2 regions of the Priestia sp. D3YE.R1 genome follow, and region 2 is predicted to be linked to the other one. Evidence: a T-box and tRNA genes for the amino acid it is inferred to sense, from the RefSeq annotation. Region 2 holds a T-box; the other holds one or more tRNA genes.
The links. The T-box of region 2 lies ahead of ileS (isoleucine--tRNA ligase). A T-box ahead of a tRNA ligase gene usually reads a tRNA of that ligase, here a tRNA-Ile.

Region 1: it encodes a tRNA-Ile, which carries the amino acid that the T-box ahead of ileS (isoleucine--tRNA ligase) is inferred to sense. The anticodon was not compared.

Annotation. Positions count from the first base shown of each region.
Region 1 is NZ_JBLTHW010000001.1:376,696-387,032, reverse strand. It holds gene ACOZIR_RS01995 (glycosyltransferase) at 1-1,706, opposite strand, end outside; gene ACOZIR_RS01990 (DUF4912 domain-containing protein) at 1,699-2,193, opposite strand; gene phoU (phosphate signaling complex protein PhoU) at 2,387-3,046, opposite strand; gene pstB (phosphate ABC transporter ATP-binding protein PstB) at 3,069-3,866, opposite strand; gene ACOZIR_RS01975 (peptidoglycan D,D-transpeptidase FtsI family protein) at 4,316-6,493, opposite strand; gene ACOZIR_RS01970 (MFS transporter) at 6,655-7,932, opposite strand; gene sodA (superoxide dismutase SodA) at 8,062-8,670, opposite strand; tRNA gene ACOZIR_RS01960 (tRNA-Ser) at 8,868-8,960, opposite strand; tRNA gene ACOZIR_RS01955 (tRNA-Ile) at 8,972-9,048, opposite strand; tRNA gene ACOZIR_RS01950 (tRNA-Asn) at 9,052-9,126, opposite strand; tRNA gene ACOZIR_RS01945 (tRNA-Met) at 9,167-9,240, opposite strand; tRNA gene ACOZIR_RS01940 (tRNA-Asn) at 9,242-9,316, opposite strand; gene ACOZIR_RS01935 (DUF456 domain-containing protein) at 9,379-9,864, opposite strand; gene ACOZIR_RS01930 (DUF1189 domain-containing protein) at 10,207-10,337, shown strand, end outside.
Region 2 is NZ_JBLTHW010000001.1:2,053,917-2,064,253, forward strand. It holds gene ACOZIR_RS10890 (patatin-like phospholipase family protein) at 62-1,018, opposite strand; gene ACOZIR_RS10895 (FAD-binding oxidoreductase) at 1,269-2,618, shown strand; T-box leader at 2,853-3,094, shown strand; gene ileS (isoleucine--tRNA ligase) at 3,147-6,248, shown strand; gene ACOZIR_RS10905 (immunoglobulin-like domain-containing protein) at 6,565-7,068, opposite strand; gene ACOZIR_RS10910 (peptidase E) at 7,175-7,882, shown strand; gene ACOZIR_RS10915 (hypothetical protein) at 7,967-8,551, shown strand; gene ACOZIR_RS10920 (hypothetical protein) at 8,607-8,849, shown strand; gene ACOZIR_RS10925 (cupin domain-containing protein) at 8,903-9,568, opposite strand; gene ACOZIR_RS10930 (hypothetical protein) at 9,797-10,337, shown strand, end outside.

The DNA.
Region 1 (10,337 bases), 1.7 Mb from region 2:
CGCTCATTTACTGCGTCGACTACCAGCTGCTTGTCAATTCCATTTGGAAATATAGCAATTTTATCTTGTTCTACGTGAAATAAAGTGATTAATTCTTTCTTCATATAGTCACTGCAGACAATGATTGAGCTTGATTGTCGAATTAGCTCCTCTTCTTGCAAGTGAATTTTCTGCTGCATGTCATTATGAATACCATTATTGCGCCCATGTTCTGTCGCATGAATGGTCGTAATTAGCGGTCTATCCGTTTTATCTGCTAAACATTTTGCTGCGGATGCAACAAGCCAGTCATGAGCATGAATAACGTCAAAAGACAGCTTGTAGCCTAACTGCAGTCCTCTAAGAGCCATAGCCACGTTCAAACTGTTTACCCATGTCAAAAAATCCGGATGATGAGGCTGCAGGCTTTTAACTCGGTAAACGTGAACCCCGTATAAACGCTCATATTCCGGCAGCCCCTCTACATATGTCGTTAATACACTAACGTGATGGCCCGCCTTTGCTAACGCTCTGGATAAATCAAATACATGTCGTGCAAGTCCTCCGATAACTAGCGGAGGGAATTCCCATGCAAGCATTAAAATGGAGAGACCGCCTTTATATTGATTTACTGATAAAGCCGCCGGCTCTGTCTCTTTTGCAGGGTATAAAAAAGAACTTCCTGAAAGAAAACTGTTTTCACTATCCATCCTTGGATTCTCATCATGACAAAGGAAATCAAACAGTTTTACTTGCCTTTCGTATTCATCTCTGACCTTTTTAAAATTATAAAGCCAGTCGCTGCTACTTAAAAGGAGCCACTGTCGGTAGATAGCATTCACCACGCTAGGATGTTTAAAATCGATAACATCTAGCATCGCCTCTGTCTTCTGTACGGTTGAAATAAACAATTGATTGTTCTCACTGACAAATTCGGCGCTTTTTGTTGCACCGTAGAGTGCAAGAGTTTCGTTTTGGTGAAACTGTATATTCCTCGCGTAATCTAAAGGATATTGAAATGTCCCGCTTGCTGCTTGCATTCGCTGAAAGCTAAGCGTGTGCTTCGCTTTCAAATCCAAAACAGCGCTCGCTTTATTCATTGTTCCTTCCTCAACTTGTTTTCCTTGCTTAGGATATGGAAACAAGATAATGCCAGCAGGCGACTTTTTTAGTTCATCTGTTGATGACTTCACAAAGGTATAGCGCATTTCATGAGATTTCAGGAGCATATCTACTTGATGAGTATACTCTCCTTGCTGTATAAAAAAACCGACGGGCTTTTTTTCAAAAAACTGTTGAAAAACACGTATTGCTTCTGTAATTTGGAGATTTAATGTTTGTTCCGTTTTAAGGATGGAAACGAACGCGTTCGTTACGGTAGTAGGAATACATTCCATCATGTCATGCTGAAAGAAATATTTGCAGGCTGAGAACAAGCTCCCGTCCCACTTTTTTAAAAAAGTGAGTGCTCTCTGATGCTGCTGGCTTGAAAACTGGTGTAAATACCGAGCGTAACGAGCATTAAACTTCTCGTCGTTTAATACGTTCAAAAATACACAAGACATCACAGCTGTTGCACCTATCAATTTCTTAGATTCAATTTGATCTAAAAAAGGGATGAATTCGTTCGTTACTTGTTCAAACAGCGGATACTCACTCTCTGCTTGAAGTACATGTAGCAACGGATAATGCATATAAGTTAAAAGAATACAGTCATCACTATTCATATTGCTTCTTCACCTGCTCCAAGTCATTTGAATATAAGGAATATGTGCTAAATTCATTTTGAACACCCTGGTGAACTTTTACAGGTTCGTACATCCAGCTTAACGAAGTTACATTCACTTGTTCATGCTGTTCTTTCATCAAATAAACCGGATTCGAACGAAGAAGGGAAAAAAAACTTCCTTCTTTATCTTGAATACCAATATCTATTACATACGTGCGCTCGCTTTCCAAGCTATTCATAAACATGAAGTCTTGATGAGCAGTAAGACTCTTCATATAATAGCGGTTTGATTCATGGCCGTTAAAATGAAGACCTGTTATATCATACGTACACATAGCTAGATTCAATTCTTCCCACCGTGTCGAAAACATACTTTCTACCATCTCTCGAATATGCTCAGAAAACGACCAGTGAACATAAATACGAGATGAGTCAAGCTGAGTAGCTATACACACATTTAAGTTTTGAATAAGATTAGGAGCCACTGTTTTATCACTTCGTTTCTTAGATTGTTTTTTCTACATATCAATGCCGTATAAACTTATTAACATCTTACCATTCAGAAAAAGTTGCCACAATAAACACAATTTGTCGATTTGTGTTAAAAACTAAGATAAACATAGTGATTGTAATGTACTAACAAAAAAACCTCTTCGCTTATTAGAAGAGGTTTTTCTACTATTCGTTTAAATCGTAGCGTTTGCCTTTCACAAGGTAAAATACGCTTTCTGCTACGTTCGTTGTATGATCAGCCATACGCTCTAAATAGCGGGCTACAAATAAAAGCTGCGTAATTTGGTTCATAGCCTCCTGCTTTTCTTTAGCAAGACTTAAAAGTTCTTTGATTGTTATTCCGTAAAGCTCATCCACTTCATCGTCCATTTCCGCTACTTTTTTAGCTAAAACAAGATCTTCCTCGTGATAAGCTTTTAACGAAAGACTCAGCATTTCAATTGAAATATCGTGCATTTTCTTCACATGTTCTAACGGCTTAATTAATTCTTCATTTCCAATTCGTATAGCCGATTTTGCTACGTTAACCGCAAAATCTGCCATACGCTCAACGTCCGAAGCAATTTTAATTGCCACAATGATACGTCTTAAATCGATAGCCACCGGCTGCTGCTTTGCAATAAGCAAGATAGCTAGGTCATTGATTTCTTCTTCTAAGTCATCCACGTATGCATCGCCGTCGATAATTTCTAGCGCCAGCTCAACGTTGCTTGTTTGCAACGCTTCAATTGATTTTGATAGCGCCTCATGCGTTAAGCGCCCTATTTCTAATAATTTTTCACGTAATATCTTTAAATCACCATGAAACTTTTCGCGTACAACCACTTATCCCATCTCCTTGTATGTCTTAACCGAAACGACCTGTAATATAATCTTCTGTGCGTTTATCAGATGGCATTGAGAAGATTTTATCTGTTTCTGCGTACTCTACCACTTCTCCATTTAAGAAAAATGCTGTTTTATCTGAAATACGTGCCGCTTGCTGCATATTATGTGTAACAATAATAATACTGAAGTCTTTCTTTAATTCTTGTACTAATTCTTCTACTTTTAATGTTGAAATTGGATCGAGTGCAGAAGTAGGCTCATCCATTAAAATAACGTCGGGTTCAATAGCCAAGCAGCGCGCAATACAGATACGCTGCTGTTGTCCACCTGACAACCCATTCGCATTTTGATTCAAACGATCTTTAACTTCGTCCCAAATAGCTGCTCCTCGTAAACTTTTTTCAACAATCTCATCTAGTTTTTTCTTGTTGCGAACGCCATGAATCCTTGGACCGTACGCAATATTATCATAAATAGATTTTGGGAACGGATTTGGCTTTTGGAAAACCATTCCTACTTGCGTGCGCAGCTCTTCCACATGGTACGATTTATCAAAAATATTTTTTCCTCTATACTCAATTTCACCTGATGTGCGGACAATTGGGGTCATTTCTACCATACGATTTAACGTTTTAATATATGTTGATTTTCCGCAGCCTGATGGACCAATGATCGCGGTAACTTCGTTAGCATGAATGTCTAAATCAATATTTTTCAAAGCATGTGTGTTGCCATACCATAAATTCAAACCTTTTGTTTTATATACAATTTCTTTTGTTTGCGGAGTATTTACTTTTTCTTTGTTAGTTAATTCCATTGTTATTGCCATTGGATAATCCTCCTTCATCTTCTTTAACCGTTTTGAGCACAATAAAAGTCTCTCTATATCTATTTAATATCTATTGTTTACTATCAGTGTAAATAAATACGAGAAGCCGAAACGCTTCCCCTTATTTTGATCATTTCCTATTAATCCTTACACTTACAGAATAATAGCCGACTATTAATTGTGTTTTAATTCAATGTAAAGCTTTTGTAAACGAAGGTCTATCTGCGTGTTTTTTAGGTAGAAAACTAGTTCTTACGACCCTTAAATTCAATAAAAAACCATATATGTAAAGATTTCTAAAAAAATGAAGAGGTTGAGACATAGCTAAATTGATTTAATCTACGTTCACTCTACCAATAAAAAAATCCGAACGAAGCTGATTCTTAATCAACGTCGTTCGGATCTTATTTCAACTAATATGCTTTTTCCCAGCTTCTTTAATTGGCGTCGTTTGCAATGACAGCCTGTTGATTCTCTTCTTGATCTTTTACTTGTTGTTCACCTTTTTTCTTTAAATCAAAATACGTATCGAGCGCAGAACGAGCAAGCTCTTTTGTAATGGTATTTGGTGCACTTGGCACAAATGCCGATGGTACCACGACAGCTACTGCAATTTCAGGGTCATTTGCCGGAGCAAAGGCGACAAAGTTTGAATTATTAACTTTAATCGGATCCCCTCCGCTTGGGTTTTTCTCATAGGCTTGTGCCGTTCCTGATTTACCAGCAGGATTATAGTTCGCTGTATGGAAAGCTGCGTACCCTGTACCGCCTTGTTCCTGCGTAACGCGCTTAAAGCCATTTTGAACATCTTTAATGTATTCTTCTTTCATCGTGATACGATTTAACACATCAGGTTCAAATGAATGCTGCGTACCGCCAATTTCATCGGTCTTTATCGTTGGTTTTCGAATTTCTTTTACCAGCTGCGGCTTGATGCGATACCCTCCATTAGCTATTGCAGAAGTGTATTGCACAAGCTGCAGCGGCGTGTACGTATCATACTGACCAATTCCTAAATCAAGTGCTGTACCTGGAACGTTGCTTCCGCCTTGTACACCTGTTGATTCGTTATCGAGGTTTATGCCTGTTGATACGCCTAAGCCGAACTGACTGTAGTACGAACGCAGTTCGCTGAATGTGTCAGGTTTAATCGGTAAAGTCATGTTCTTATGGTACTGTAATCCAGCCATCGCCATTACCGTTTTAAACATAAATACGTTGGATGAATATTTTAACGCGGATGAATACGTTAAGGGTCCTAACCCCTCAGCCTCAGCTGATTTCTTAATTGGTGTTCCTTTAATTTTTAACGGTTCATCAACGAACACTGTGTTTGGCTTAATAGCTCCTGAATCTAAGCCAGCCAGAACCGTTGCCCCTTTTACAACAGAGCCCATTGTATAAGATGTTGAAATATTCCCTAATGCAAAATCTTCTATTTTAGGTACCCCAGTCTTCTTATCAATGGTGTATTTTTTACCAGCCATTGTTAAGATTTCTCCTGTGTGAGGATCCATCATAATTACAAAAGCACGGTCTAAAAACTGAGTTCCTTTCATTTTCTTTTTGGCTAAAAGCTGGTCCGTAATTTGTTTTTCTACTGCTTTTTGAAGCTCCATATCAATAGTTAAAACTAAATCACTGCCCCGTTCGCCTTTAGACACTTGAATTGTATCAAGGAGATTTCCTTTATCATCTGTTACATACTGGACTTTTTCTTTTTGACCGCTGAGCTGAGCTTCGTATTGCTTCTCTAAATAGCTCGTCCCAACTTGGTCATTTCGGCTATATCCTCTTGATAAGTAATACTGTACTTTATCTTTGGGCAGACCCTCGTTGGCAGAGGATACATTTCCAAGCAAAGTACGGAGAGTGCTGTTTTCTGGGTATGAGCGATCCCAATACGTTGTTGTATCCACACCTGGAAGTTCATCTAAGTGCTCACTTACAACGGCATACTCTTCATTTGTCACACCGCTTTTAACAATTTGCGGGGTGTTAGAATAACCTGCCTCCATTTGGCGCTTAATAGCTAGAACTTCTAAATCATTCTTTAAACTTTCTAAATCTTTTTTAGAAATGCGGTCTAACTGACGTTGATACAGTTCATCATCAGTCATTTCACCATCTTGAACTTTTTTGCGATCAGCTTTCGTAATTTTCTGCTCCGCTTCTTTAGGGTGAAGCATAATCCAATAATCTTTCATGTCGCGTTCTGTAATTTTTACCACGTTTTTAGCATCTTTATTCTTTTTATTTTCTGGAATATCAATCACATTTGTGGCGTAAGGAACATCGATCATAGTGGCTAACTTTTTAGCGATGCGCAGCCTTTCTTCAGCTGTGTTTCCTTGAAAACGAGTATATGTAATCGTATTTAAAGAGGTATTATCTACAATTACGCGGTTATACCGATCGTACATTTTCCCTCGAGGAACAGGCGTACTGACTGTAACGTCCTGTGTTTTTTCGACTTCTCGTTCATAATTCTCACCGTACACAATTTGAACAAGTCCCAACCGCAAAATTAATACGGAAAATAGGGCAAATACGGTCAAGAAAAGTAAGTTCACACGAAAAGGCACGTGACTTTTTCTTCTTTTTTTCTTTTTCATACCAACACCTACACTTTATAAAACATATATACCATAACACCATAAAATCAGATATTTAGCAAATAAATAGACACCTGGCAGGTGCCTATTTACACAACGTATTTATTCTAAAAGAAAAGCGATACATTTTCCATAGTACAAATGAAGGAGCTGACAATACTCTACGCTGGAGACTCTCCGTCTCCTTCATTTAATACTGGAGGAGTAACAGTCGTTTCTTTTTTGTGCAGAGGCTGTGAGATATGTCTCACACAAAAATAAATGATCGTATGCCCAGCTCCAACAATAGCTAATAAAATGGGAATGCTTTTTGCTTCATCAAAAAATAGCACAGCTATTAAAAATAAAGATATGGAAACGACGCGCCCAATATTAAGAAATACTTCTCTGACAACAATGTATTCAATTCTTTTTGAAACAACGTCTTTTGCCCGTCCAATTACATCGTACGTTAGAGAGATAAATGGAACCAACAAAATAGGATAGGCAATGGCAATGCAAACAGCATATATAATTAACTTTGGATACGATAAGTTAAAGATAAGCAAAAAGACTGCGCCATAGAGAAGGAGGCCCCCCGTGAAGATAAATCGAAGGCGATTTTTTTGCTTAATAAACCTTGAGGCTACATAGTATCCTACAAATGCAACCGCTGAATTCACCAGTCCATAAGTTCCTAAAGCTAATTCACTTCCTGTTGTAATAAATACCATGACGGATACGACAAAAATGAACGTACCTTCACGCAATCCTTGAAAGAAATGAGCCTGCAATATTCGATTCCAGTCTTTGTTGACTTTTCGTTCAGCCCATACTTCTTTAAATTTGTATACTCCCTCAGCTGCGCGTCTTGTAATAAAAAAACTAAGCACAACGGCACCGACAAACAATAGCAGAGATACACCAAACACAATTTTATACCCAAGTGATTCATACAAAGCGGAAATAACGAAGCCCGCTCCTAAAGGACCAATCATCCCTGCAAAAGAGTTTAAGATCCCTAAAAATCCGTTAAAAAAGTCTCTTGTATCGGGTTCAGTAATTTCAAAAGTTAGCACATTAAAAGCGAGCCAATAAAAGCCATATCCTATCCCTAGCAGTCCACCAAGCAATACTAAATACTCGGCTGCGTTAGCTCCACTGACTAATACAGCGATATAAAAAACAGCCAAAAAAGATACGCCTAACCTTAAAACCACAACCCGGTCAATTCGTTTGGCCCATTTACCTGCTAAAATAAACGTAAGCGGCTGAAGCACCACTACCGCTAAATTATAAATAGCGAGATCCGAAAATTCGCCTGATTGTTTCCACAGATAAATGTTAACAAACGAATTGGAAATTGAAATAGCCAAGGCGTAAAGACCGCCTATAATTAAAAGCAAAAGTAAATCTTTACTAACTTCTACATCTCCAACTACTTTTTTTAATAAAGGCATATCAAAAAACTCCTTTTCTCTTCTACACCTAGTGTGTGAAAAAGAAAAGGAGATATGTAAAAGAATTGGAAAACAAAAAAGCCAGTAAAGGTAATAATTACTTTACTGGCTCTTAAATACGTCTTCAGCTTATTTTGCAGCGTCGTAACGCTTAGCAACTTCGTCCCATTTTACAACATTAAAGAATGCTGAAATGTAATCTGGACGGCGGTTTTGATAATTTAAGTAGTAAGCGTGCTCCCAAACGTCTAGACCAAGAATTGGCGTTTTGCCTTCCATTAATGGGCTATCTTGGTTTGGTGTGCTTGTTACTTCTAATTCGCCGTTATTTACAACTAACCAAGCCCAGCCAGAACCGAAGCGAGTTTTAGCTGCATTTGCAAATTCTTCTTTGAATTGATCAAAGCTTCCGAATTTGCTAGCGATAGCGTCTGCTAATTCACCAGTTGGAGCACCGCCGCCGTTAGGGCAAAGGATTGTCCAAAATAATGAGTGGTTGGCATGACCGCCACCGTTATTGCGTACTGCTGTACGGATATCTTCAGGAACAGCATCTAAGTTTGAAATTAACTCTTCAATACTTTTGCTTTCTAAATCCGCTTTGCCTTCAACAGCAGCGTTTAGGTTTGTAACATATGTGTTGTGATGTTTTGTGTGGTGAATATTCATTGTTTCTTTGTCGATATGTGGTTCCAGTGCATCGTATGCATAAGGTAGTTCTGGTAATTTGTAAGCCATGAATAATTCCTCCTTCAAAATATGTAAGCATTTTGGCGCAAAAGCACCATATACGTTTAGATTAGCAAATTTACCCTACTGTTTCAAATAAAAAGTACCTAATCCATGATTTATATTTACCTAATTCCCATTCGCTATTCTTTTAAACATAAAAAAAGCTTCTTTTTCTCAAAAGAAGCTTTGAATAGACAATAGTATGGCGGAGGAAGAGGGATTCGAACCCCCGCGGGCTTTAACACCCCTGTCGGTTTTCAAGACCGATCCCTTCAGCCGGACTTGGGTATTCCTCCAACCCTATAAATGGTGGACCCTGCAGGACTCGAACCTGCGACCGGACGGTTATGAGCCGTCTGCTCTAACCAGCTGAGCTAAGGGTCCACATGGCTCCACAGGTAGGACTCGAACCTACGACCGATCGGTTAACAGCCGATAGCTCTACCACTGAGCTACTGTGGAACAATATGAATTATGTATGTCACAAACGTAAATTGAAAAATAGCGGCGGAGGGGATCGAACCCCCGACCTCACGGGTATGAACCGTACGCTCTAGCCAGCTGAGCTACACCGCCATGGCTCCACAGGTAGGACTCGAACCTACGACCGATCGGTTAACAGCCGATAGCTCTACCACTGAGCTACTGTGGAACAATATAACATTTACTAGCGACATTAAAAATTTAACATGTTTTTGGCCTAAAGTCAATATATTATTTTAAAACAGCATATAAAAAATAGGCAATCATCAACAGTTGAATAAATCCTTTCGAGATAGCGCCACTAAAAAAGCCAATAACCGAACCTACTCCAATTTTTACTGCGTTGCTAATTGTGGTCCGATGAACAATCAGTTCTCCTACAATCGCTCCGATAAACGGCCCTAAAATAATCCCAAATCCCGGAATAACAAACGGACCCACAAGCAGCCCAACTGTGCTTCCCCAAACGCCTGCTTTAGTGCCTCCGAATTTTTTTACACCAATAATATTAGCTATATAGTCTGCTAAAAAAAGTGCGACAACTAACAATCCTTGTATCACCCAAAATAACCAGCTATAGGAGCTAAAATCATAAAATAAACCGTATATAACAAATCCTAGAGCTACAAACAGCACGCTTGGGATGATGGGATAAACCAACCCAATAAACGATACAACAAAGCTAATGATAACTAATGCCCAACATAAAATAGCCATGCCCGCACCTATCCTTTTTATTATTACTATTTATCATACAATAACCACTCCTATAAAGAAAGACCTTGCACCACGAGACCTTCCTTTATTTTACTTTCGAATACGTCTTCAGATAACGATTTTCGAGTGTACCACTGCAATATTAACAGCACGGTCCTCAAGCTGCCGGTAATATCTCCAAAAACAATGACAGCAAAATCTGTACATATAAAGATATGCTTTTAACAAAGCGCTCCATCGTATCATTGTAATTGGTAACGGTTTCTAAAATCTATTGTAAACCTTAAATTTTCGCTATAAAATAGGTTATAATCAGAATTTTTAATAATAGGAGGCTTTACAATGAGCATGCTGAAAAAGATGGCATGGAGTTTTACTTCCTTCCAAAAAATAAGATCGCTTCGCTTTGAGCATACGAATAAAACAATTGGCTTTGTGCTGTTTTTAACATTCATTTCTTTGCTGCCTACATT
Region 2 (10,337 bases):
GTTATATAAAATTTTAAATACTTCAAATAGAAACAAGAAATTAATCTAAAGTACGGTCATATTAATTCCAGTTTCTCTCTATAAATTGAAACGCAGGTCGTAAATTTGTTTTATTAGCAATTGAAACAAGAGCGGGTACCACTGAAGGATCCGTTTTAGAGAAATTAGGAATCCTCGGATTTAACCGGAAAAACTGATCGCCTAAAAGCTCAGAGCTAACCATTGATTCATAATAGCTCGATCCACCAGAGATAATCTGAAGAAACGGAAGCAACGGTTCATTAGGAGACCGGTCTAAAAGTACTCCCCAATTTGGCGGAAGGTCTTCCATATCTTCAGGTCGTATGTTATCGGCACTCACCATTCCCCATCCCTTTGTATCTCTTCTTAATTGAGTTGGTTGCTCACCTGTTCCGATGGATAATACGGCAATTTGATCTAACGGCTGCTTTGCTTTTCCCACTGCAAACGCGATACTAGCTGTACTGGTATTAGTTGCTACTGTATAACCATCTACGTAGTTTTGATAAGCTCTTTGCGTTGCGGGAGCACCGCTGCTCCTAAGTATTACGTCACTCGCTTTTTCATTAAGATAAGGGGAACCAGGAAAGTTGTGGAATAACACTGGATTCCAACGATTCAGCTCCGGTGAAAATAAGTGGAACGCAGGTACAACAATTCGTTTCTTTAAGTCTCTAAGGCGAAGGTCTCGGGGGAAAAACGTTCGTATGGCTTTAATAAAACCAGAATAGGGTACTTGTTGATTAAAAACAGGTCCGCCCGGTCGGGAAACGCTGAACGCCGGTAAGATGTGATCTTTGAAAAACTGAAACGTCTCTTCTGGTGATCTTCCGCTTGCTAGTGCAAGAGCAGTAAATGAACCAATTGAATTTCCTGAAAAAACATTGGTTTTACTAATTAACTCTGGGTTTCGGTGAGCCAATCTATTCAGAAGCTGTAAACTTAAAGCACCTAAAGTACCGCCTCCATCAAAGGTCATAATCCGATATTTTGTCAAAGGTGATTTCTCCTTTCGAATCCCATCAGAGGTATCATTCTGTATATGTTTATTTTATGTGCTGTAGAGGTATGATTATCTCTTTTGCGGATTCTTCAGGATTCAAGTTATGCAGATAAGCATACTTGTCCAGAACCCCTCCAGTAAGTTTTCTATTCTCTGTTTCCTTCCTTTAAACTGTGTGTCTTTTTTGAAGAAAATTCATAGGATATAGCATCTTATCTGTATTATGTGAGAAAGGGGTTATATCGTGGAGGAAACAAAGCTTACTGGACGAATCGTTACACCTGATGATGCGGAATATGATCAGGCTAGAACAAATAATAATTTAGGTGTGCCTAAATTTCCGAGAATAATTGTATTTTGTCAGAATACAAACGATGTAGTAAATGCATTGAAATGGGTAAAGGAAAATCATGTCCCATTTCGAATTAGGAGCGGTAGGCATAGCTATGAAAATTTTTCAATAGTAAACGGTGGATTAGTGATTGATGTTAGTGAAATGGATAGAATCACGTTCAACTCTAAAGACATGACAGCGAAAATAGAAGCAGGAGCTAATCTAGGGAAAGTATATAATGAATTATGGAAAAAAGGAACGACTATCCCTGCAGGAACGGAAAGCAGTGTAGGTCTTGTAGGCCTTGTGCTTGGCGGAGGAATTGGGATGTTATCAAGGTTGTTTGGGCTTACCTGTGATAATTTGCTTGAAGTTGAAATGGCCATAGTAAATGAACAGCGAGAAGTTGAACTCATTAAGGCAAATAAAAATCACAACAGTGATCTCTTTTGGGCTTGTTGTGGCGGTGGGGGCGGAAACTTTGGTATTGTTACGTCCCTTACATTCAAGGTGCAGCCTATCTCAAAGGTGTCAATCTTTTCAATTGCATGGGAGTGGGAAGATTTTGAAGCTGCTTTTGATGCATGGCAGCACTGGGCCACCAATACCGATAAGCGCTTAACTTCGGAGATTGAGTTAAAATCGAAAGAAGCAAATCAGATTATCGCTCAAGGTGAGTTCGTTGGTTCATCATTCAAGTTAAAGGAACTTCTGCAGCCTTTAATAGATGTTGGTTGTCCTAAAAAAGTAGTAATAAAGGAAGTTTCATATATTGAAGCTGTACAATTTTTTGACGATCCGAGCGGAAACCAACCCGCTCCTCGAAAAAGGTCAGGCTCTTTTCTTAATAAACCTTTTCCAAAAGAGGCCATTTTAACAATGAAGCATCTTTTAGAAAATGCTCCGAATGAAAAATCTAGTATTTGGCACCAATCTCTTGGAGGAGCAGTGGAGGAAGTTGGCTCTAATGAAACGGCCTTCTATTATAGAGATGCTGTTATCGCACAGGAGTACCTTGCTACATGGAGCCATCCTTCAGAAGAGAGAGCAAACATTCGCTGGATTGAAGACTTAAGGAATGCTTTATCGAGATATACAACTGGAGATTATGTGAACTGGCCGGACCGGTTCATCAGAGATTGGCCAACGGCGTATTATGGAGAGAATTTTAAAAAGCTTCGAGAAGTGAAACGAGCATATGACCCGTGCAATCTATTTCATTTCCCTCAAAGCATCCCGCCGTTTATTAACTGGTTTTAAAGATCATCTTTCAAGTTGGAGGGCCAAACAATACCCATCTTAAAGGAGATGGGTTTTTGTGTCTATTTCATCTTCTTTTCCTAAGAACGTGAAAAAGGCAGAAAATATTATAGCGCACAGTGGCAAGCAGTTATTTTATCAATAGACGCTTGCATTATACGAGAAACATACATAAATTTCATAAACATTGACATTCCCTTCCAAACCGCATACAATAGCTACTAATAAAAGCACACAAATTCGTTGAAGAGAATCAGTACGCTGCAAGTTTGTTCCACAGAGAGCTGGTGATAGCTGAAAGCCAGTGTTCAAGCGGCAGGGGAATATCCTCTCTGAGAAGTCAAACTGAACTATAAGTAAGTTTGAACGGTAGTCTACCGTTAAAAAGAACGCGTATGATTGTACGTTGCTGAGTGCTATTGATGAACGGATCAATAGAAGCCAGGGTGGTACCGCGGTTAAAACCCGTCCCTAGTCATAGGGACGGGTTTCTTTGTGTGCTTTTAACTTTAAAAGGAGTGGTATCACATGAAAGAAGTGAATGTAAGGGAGTCTTCGCAAGAGCGCGAACAGCGTATCCAGCAGCAGTGGCAAAAGGGAAATGTGTTTCAGCAGTCGGTTCAAAACCGAGAAGGGCATCCTTCGTTTGTATTTTATGAAGGGCCTCCGACAGCAAACGGTCTTCCTCATGTCGGGCACGCGCTTGGCCGTACCATTAAAGACGTTGTGGCTCGTTATAAGACGATGACAGGGCATCAAGTGATCCGAAAAGCAGGCTGGGATACGCACGGACTTCCGGTTGAGCTCGGTGTTGAAAAGCAGCTCGGAATTTCAGGAAAGCATGATATTGAAAAATACGGCGTAGAAGCTTTTATTAACAAGTGTAAGGAAAGTGTGTTTGTGTATGAAAAGCAGTGGCGCACGTTCACGGAGCAGCTTGGCTATTGGGTTGATATGGAAGACCCTTACATCACCTTGGAGAATTCATACATTGAAAGCGTATGGAACGTGCTTGGCACGATTCATGACAAAGGACTTCTTTATAAAGGCCACCGCGTATCACCTTACTGCCCGAGCTGTCAAACGTCATTAAGTTCGCATGAAGTAGCGCAAGGGTATAAAGATGTAAAAGATTTAACGGTAACGGTGAAATTTAAAGTGAAAAACCGCGATAATGAGTATTTTTTAGGTTGGACGACAACGCCTTGGACGCTTCCATCAAACGTGGCGCTTGCGGTGCATGAAGAAATGAACTACGTGCGCGCCGAGCAAGGCGGCAGCGTGTATATAGTGGCAGAAGCGCTCGCAGACAAAGTGTTAAAAGGAGAATATAGCGTTTTATCTCATCATAAAGGAAATGAGTTAAAAGGGATGTCGTATGAGCCGCCGTTTGATTTTGTGAACGTTGAAAAAGGTCATGAAGTCGTGACGGCTGATTATGTAACGGACCAAAGCGGAACGGGCGTTGTTCATTTAGCACCTGCTTACGGTGAAGATGATTACAGAGTTGTAAAAGAAAACGGCTTTTCATTTGTGAACGTAGTGGATGAAAAAGGGCAGTACACATCTGAAGTGCCGCCGTTTCAAGGGCGTTTTGTAAAAGACTGCGACGTTGATATCGTTCGCTACTTAGCAAATCAAGACGTGCTGTATCATAAAGAAAAGCATGAGCATAGCTATCCGTTTTGCTGGAGATGTGACTCGCCGCTTCTTTATTACGCAAATGAAAGCTGGTTTATCCAAACGACGGCGTCAAAAGAACAATTTTTGAAAAATAATGAAAGCGTGAAGTGGTACCCGGATCATATCAAGCACGGTCGATTTGGCAACTTTTTGGAAAATATGGTGGACTGGAACATCAGCAGAAAGCGCTACTGGGGAACGCCGCTGAACGTATGGGAATGCGAAGAATGTCAGCATCAAGTAGCTCCAAAAAGCATCAAAGAGCTTCAGAAACATGCGTCTCATTCCGTGGATGACAGCATTGAACTGCATAAGCCTTATGTAGATGACGTGCAGCTAACGTGTCCGGTCTGCAGCGGAGAAATGAAGCGAACGCCGGAAGTGATTGACGTTTGGTTTGACAGCGGGTCGATGCCGTTTGCGCAGTATCACTATCCGTTTGAAAATAATGAACTGTTTCAAAAGCAGTTTCCGGCAGACGTTATCGCAGAAGGAATTGATCAAACGCGCGGCTGGTTTTACAGCTTGATGGCAGTTTCAACGCTCTTTACTGGAAAAGCGCCTTATAAGCGCGTTTTGTCTCTTGGCCACGTGTTAGATGAAAACGGTCAAAAGATGTCTAAAAGTAAAGGAAATGCGCTAGACCCTGTTGATCTTATTCATACATTTGGTGCGGATGCGCTTAGATGGGCGCTTTTAGCAGACAGTGCACCTTGGAATCCGAAGAAATTTTCAGAGCGGGTCGTGCAAGAAGCGAAATCAAAAGTTATTGATACGCTTGTGAACGTGTACGGCTTTTACGTTCTGTACGCCAAGCTTGACGGCTATAACCCTGAGCAAACGTATGAATTGAAAAAAACAAAATTGGATAAGTGGATTCTTTCACGTTTGCATAGTACGGTTAAGCGAGCAACAGCATATCTTGAAGATTACGGGTTTACAAGCGCCGCTCGTGAAATCGCAGCATTTATTGAAGAACTAAGCAACTGGTATGTGCGACGTTCCCGCGATCGTTTTTGGTCAGAAGGAATGGACGGCGAAAAAGCAGCAGCTTACGATACGCTTCATGAAGTACTAGTGACATTAAGTCAACTATTAGCACCGTTTACGCCGTTTGTTGCGGATGATGTTCATGAAAATCTAACAGGGAAAAGCGTTCATTTGGCAGACTATCCTGTGTATGATCAAACGAAAGTGAACGAAAAGCTGGAAAAAGAAATGGCAGCGGTGCTGCAAGTAGTTGAACTAGGCCGAAGCATCCGAAATACGCATTCGTTAAAAGTAAAGCAGCCTCTGCAAAGTCTTTCGCTTGTGGTAACGGAAGAAGATGTAGAGTGGGAAGCGTACCATGATGTCATCAAAGATGAGCTTAATGTGAAGAACTTTAACGTGGAGCAAGACGATGACAAACTGGTTTCATACGTATTAAAACTTGATTTTAAACAGGCGGGACCGAAGTTTGGAAAACAAGTAAATGAGGTCAATCAAGCATTAAAGAACCTTTCAGAAGAGCAAGGAAAAGAGTTTGTTGAACAAGGCAAGCTGAGTGTTACGCTTGCTTCAGGAGAAAACTTAACGCTTGAAACGGCAGACGTACTTGTTGAAAAAGTGCCAAAAGAAGGTTTTGCAGTTGCATCAAACGGCATGTATACTGCGGTGTTGGATACGGCGTTAACCGAAGAACTCGTGCAGGAAGGAGTCGCTCGTGAAGTAATTCGAGCGGTTCAAGACTATCGTAAAAAGCTGGATTTACCCGTGAATTTACGTATTGATTTGGAGCTTAGCGGAGACGAAGAAGTGAAGGAAGCCGTTGCGAAGTTTGAAACGCTGCTTCAAGAAAATCTTCTGCTGCACAGTCTCAGTGTGAAAGAAACTATCAAAAACGGAGAGACGGTAAAAGTCGGAACAAAGCAAGTTGTGCTTCGTGTTTTAAATCAGAGCCGATAAAGAGAGGCAAAGATAAGTTGAAGTAATGTACGAACGGTTTATTTGTTAACCGTTCGTTTTTTCTGTTTTTATAGTGAACGTAGCTGCTTCTAGCTGTGGATTGGAGGGCAAGACGAAGACTCCTGCGGGAGAAGCGGAACAGGTGAGGCCCCGCAGGAGCGAAAGCGACGAGGAGGCTCAGCACCCGCCCGCGGAAAGCGAAGTCTTGCACGGAAATCAACAGCGGGGTAACAAGCAATTCATACTAATCATTCACCCGATTTGTTCGTCTTTAGGTGAGATGAATTTCGGTATTTCTAAATCTCTCTTTTTACCTTTAATCAAACTGTCCGAGAACATTTTTAAGACTCGGCCAAACGATTTCAAAAGGAGCCGCTAGTACATACTCTTTTCCGTTTTCATCTTTAAAGTGCTGTACAAAACGGTATTTTCCTACTTTGTAGTTAGGAGTTGCGATATCTTGTTTGAATGATTTCCCTGGCTTTAGCGTGACAGTTTTATCAGGAAACTCCAATCCGTTTAGCACAACTTTGTACCACTTGCCGTCTTTTAAGTGATCCGCCGTATTTTCATAAGGAATTGTTAAGGTATGCGTCGAATTGTTTTGGATAACAAAAAAGCCAAACTGCGTTTTATCGTATTTTTCGCTTACAGCAGATAGCGTAATGACACCTCCGTCAGTGTTAATGGAAGAAGGAATGTTTTTTTCTTGTTTGGCTCCAAGTTCCATTTTTTGACCGTTATAATCGATATAGCCAAAAATACAAAACAAGATAATAAAAATGCCTAGTATTAGTATAAGTGTTCGTACTATTTTCAAAAGCTTTGCACCACCTTTTTCACTCTTCCATTATACGGAAAACTTCTTGTTTGAAATAGTATGAATTTACATTTTCTATATCACTTTTTTGAAAGGAATGATTGAAATGAGACAAATTATAGCCATGGGCGGCGGAGGTTTTTCGATGGAGCCGGATAACTTGCTGCTGGATCAATACATACTTTCACAAGCTCATACAGATGTGCCGAAAATCTGTTTTATCCCTACAGCCAGCGGAGATGCGGATAATTATATAGAAAGGTTTTATGAAGCGTTTGAGAAGTTGATATGCACACCGTCTCATTTATCGCTGTTTTCTCAAAACTTTATGAATTTAAAAGCATATGTGATGCAGCACGACATTTTGTATGTAGGCGGCGGTAATACAAGGAATATGCTTTCTTTATGGAAAGAGTGGGGACTTGATACAATTTTAAAGGAAGCTTATAAAAAAGGAATAATTTTAGCAGGAATAAGCGCAGGTTCGATTTGCTGGTTTGAAGAAGGCGTCACTGATTCAATGAACAACAACCTGTCTAAAATCGACTGTTTAGGGTTTTTAACCGGCAGCAACTGTCCTCACTACGACGGAGAAAGCAATCGAAGACCTTCGTATCATGAGTTAATGGCAAGCGGAGAAATGAAAGAAGGCTATGCTGTAGATGATGGAGTCGCGCTGCATTTTAAAGATGAGAAGCTATCGGCATCAGTTAGCTCAAGACCAACAGCAAAAGCGTATGCTGTTAATCGAAAAGCGAGTAAAGTCATTGAGCATGAACTCCTGGTGACGTATTTAGGTGATGACAAGCAATAAATGGCCGCTTCCCATGTTTCTCTGTATAAAATGGAGATTATTCGTACATATATAAGCAGAGACTCTATATAGGAGGTTACTTCAGTGAGTTATGAACGATACTGGGGAAACATACATGAACAAAGCGATAAGCTGCAGAAGTTATTATCGTCGTATTGGCATCAGTATTCAGATTTTGGAAACTGGCAGTTTTGGGTGGTACTCGCTTCACTCGTTCTTCCTCTTGTGTTGTTGTATTTTACCGTAGACCGGACGAGGATCTTTGAGGTGTTTTTCTTCGGTTACACAGTGCATATGCTTTGGGCATATATTGATATTGCACTTGGGAGAAGCGGTCATTTAACGCACACGTTTTTCTTAACGCCGCTGCTTCCCAACGCAACGAATATTACCGCTTCTATTTTGCCAGTAGGCTTTCTGCTGCTTTATCAATATTGTACAAATCATCAAAAGAATTTTTATCTGTATACGATTCTGCTGAGCGCTGTTTTTTCGTTTGGACTGGCGCCTCTTGAACATCATTTTAAATTTATTGATTCAAGAAAAGGAATGAGTTTGTTTTATATTTTTCTTATTGATATAGGAATAACGCTAGTGGCGTACTGGGTTACAAGGCTGCTTGTAAAAGCAAAAGCCGCAGCCTATCGTAAAGCGGAAAAAGAAAGCTGAAAAAATGTTTCAAAATGAGTAGTTAAGGGTATACATACACTTAAGACAAATCGAGGTGAAAAAATTGTATTACTATCGCATTTCAGAAGGACAAGACGAAATGTACTCTGAGACAATTGTTGTCCATGAAGAACAGTTTGATCAAGGTACATTCGAAGAAATGGTAAAAGAAGCGATGATCGATAAGCCCGGCAAAATCGACCAGGTGGACATTGTGAAATATTTAATTGGACATTATCATTTCCAAGTTGCATATATTGAAGCAGCCTTTCATAGCACGTATATAGAAGAACAATAATGTTATGTATTCGTTAAGAAACCCCGTTGCATTGGCAGCGGGGTTTCTTGTCTCTACCAAGATCGATAGTGATAAGGGTTTTGAGGTTGATAATAAGAATTCTGAGACGGAGGATACGTATAAGGAGGAGTCTGGTGGTGAACGGGGCCTCCTTGTTTTTTCTTTTTATAGTGTTCTTTTTCTCCGCATTCGTCTGTTGGTCCAATTACGATGGTTTGATTTTTTAACGGAGCCAGCGTTTTCTTTAGCTGCTCTGGATCTAAGCAGTACGTGTGAGCAAGCACTTCAATAGGCGTCTTATTTAAAATATCAGATCCAAAAATGTATTCCGGATACGGAGCGTCAAAAATAGCGAGTAAATGTGTATTGTCTTCAGACGCAATCTCCCAGTGCCACCAGCCTTGAGGGATATTGGCTACTTGACCGGGAGTAATCGGAATATTTGTGACTTCGTTGTTAAACGGATTGATTAATGAAACGACGGCTGAGCCTGAAATACAGTAAACAAGCTCAGCGGCATTTTGATGATAGTGCGGTTCGACCACGCGGCTTTTGCTTAAGTAAATATCGAGTAACGATACGTTTCCAAGAGTATTTAGCACATCTCTTCCTAGCCGGTTAATATAGTTTTCATCATTGCGCGTATTGAGTCTGTTTTTGTTCACATCAGAAAAGTATTGTACGTTTGGATTATTGTAATCCATATAGGATGTTGGCATAAACATTCAGCTCCTATTTACAATTTTTAAGGTGATGTATCGTATGTAAGGAAGAAAAAATTGTGACAATAGCCCAGTAAAAAGAGAGGAAACCATCATTTTTTACCAAATTGTACAAACTCTTCTTTGTTTGTTTCATACACTGTAACAGGTTCTTTTTTTACAGAGCCATGATCAATGTCAGACGCATGAGACGGATCATTTTAAGGAAAGTGAGTTGCAGAGCTGTTGCTTGATCAATATGAAAAAATAAAGAGTACGTATGAAAAGCTGGATGAACTTCAGCTGCCGTTTGATAAGCCCATTTTAGTAGGAGTCGAGTGGAACGGAGTGCTGTTTGAGTTTTTGGTGAGATTAAAAAAAGAGTCTTCTCATTTGCTTGTGTTTGGTTCAGGAGGAGGAGCAAGTCAAGAAATGCCGGCAGGACCTCCGTATTTTCAGCGCCATTCGTGGATGAATGAATTTCAAGATTCAATTATTTACTATAACGATCCTACGCTTTATTTAGGAAAGGTGTCGCTTGCGTGGGGACAAGGGACAAGCGATCGTTTTTATTTAAAAGACATTGCGGTTTTAATTGAAAAGTTCATGAAAAAAGCACAGGTGAATTCGTCTAACGTATTGTTTTACGGATCTTCAGGCGGCGGCTTTATGTCAATGTTTTTAGCGGGGTACGTAAAAGGAGCAAAAGCGCTTGTCAATAATCCGCAGACGTGCTTGACCAAGTGGCTAAAAACACCGGTTCAACAGGTGTTTAATTTATCTTATC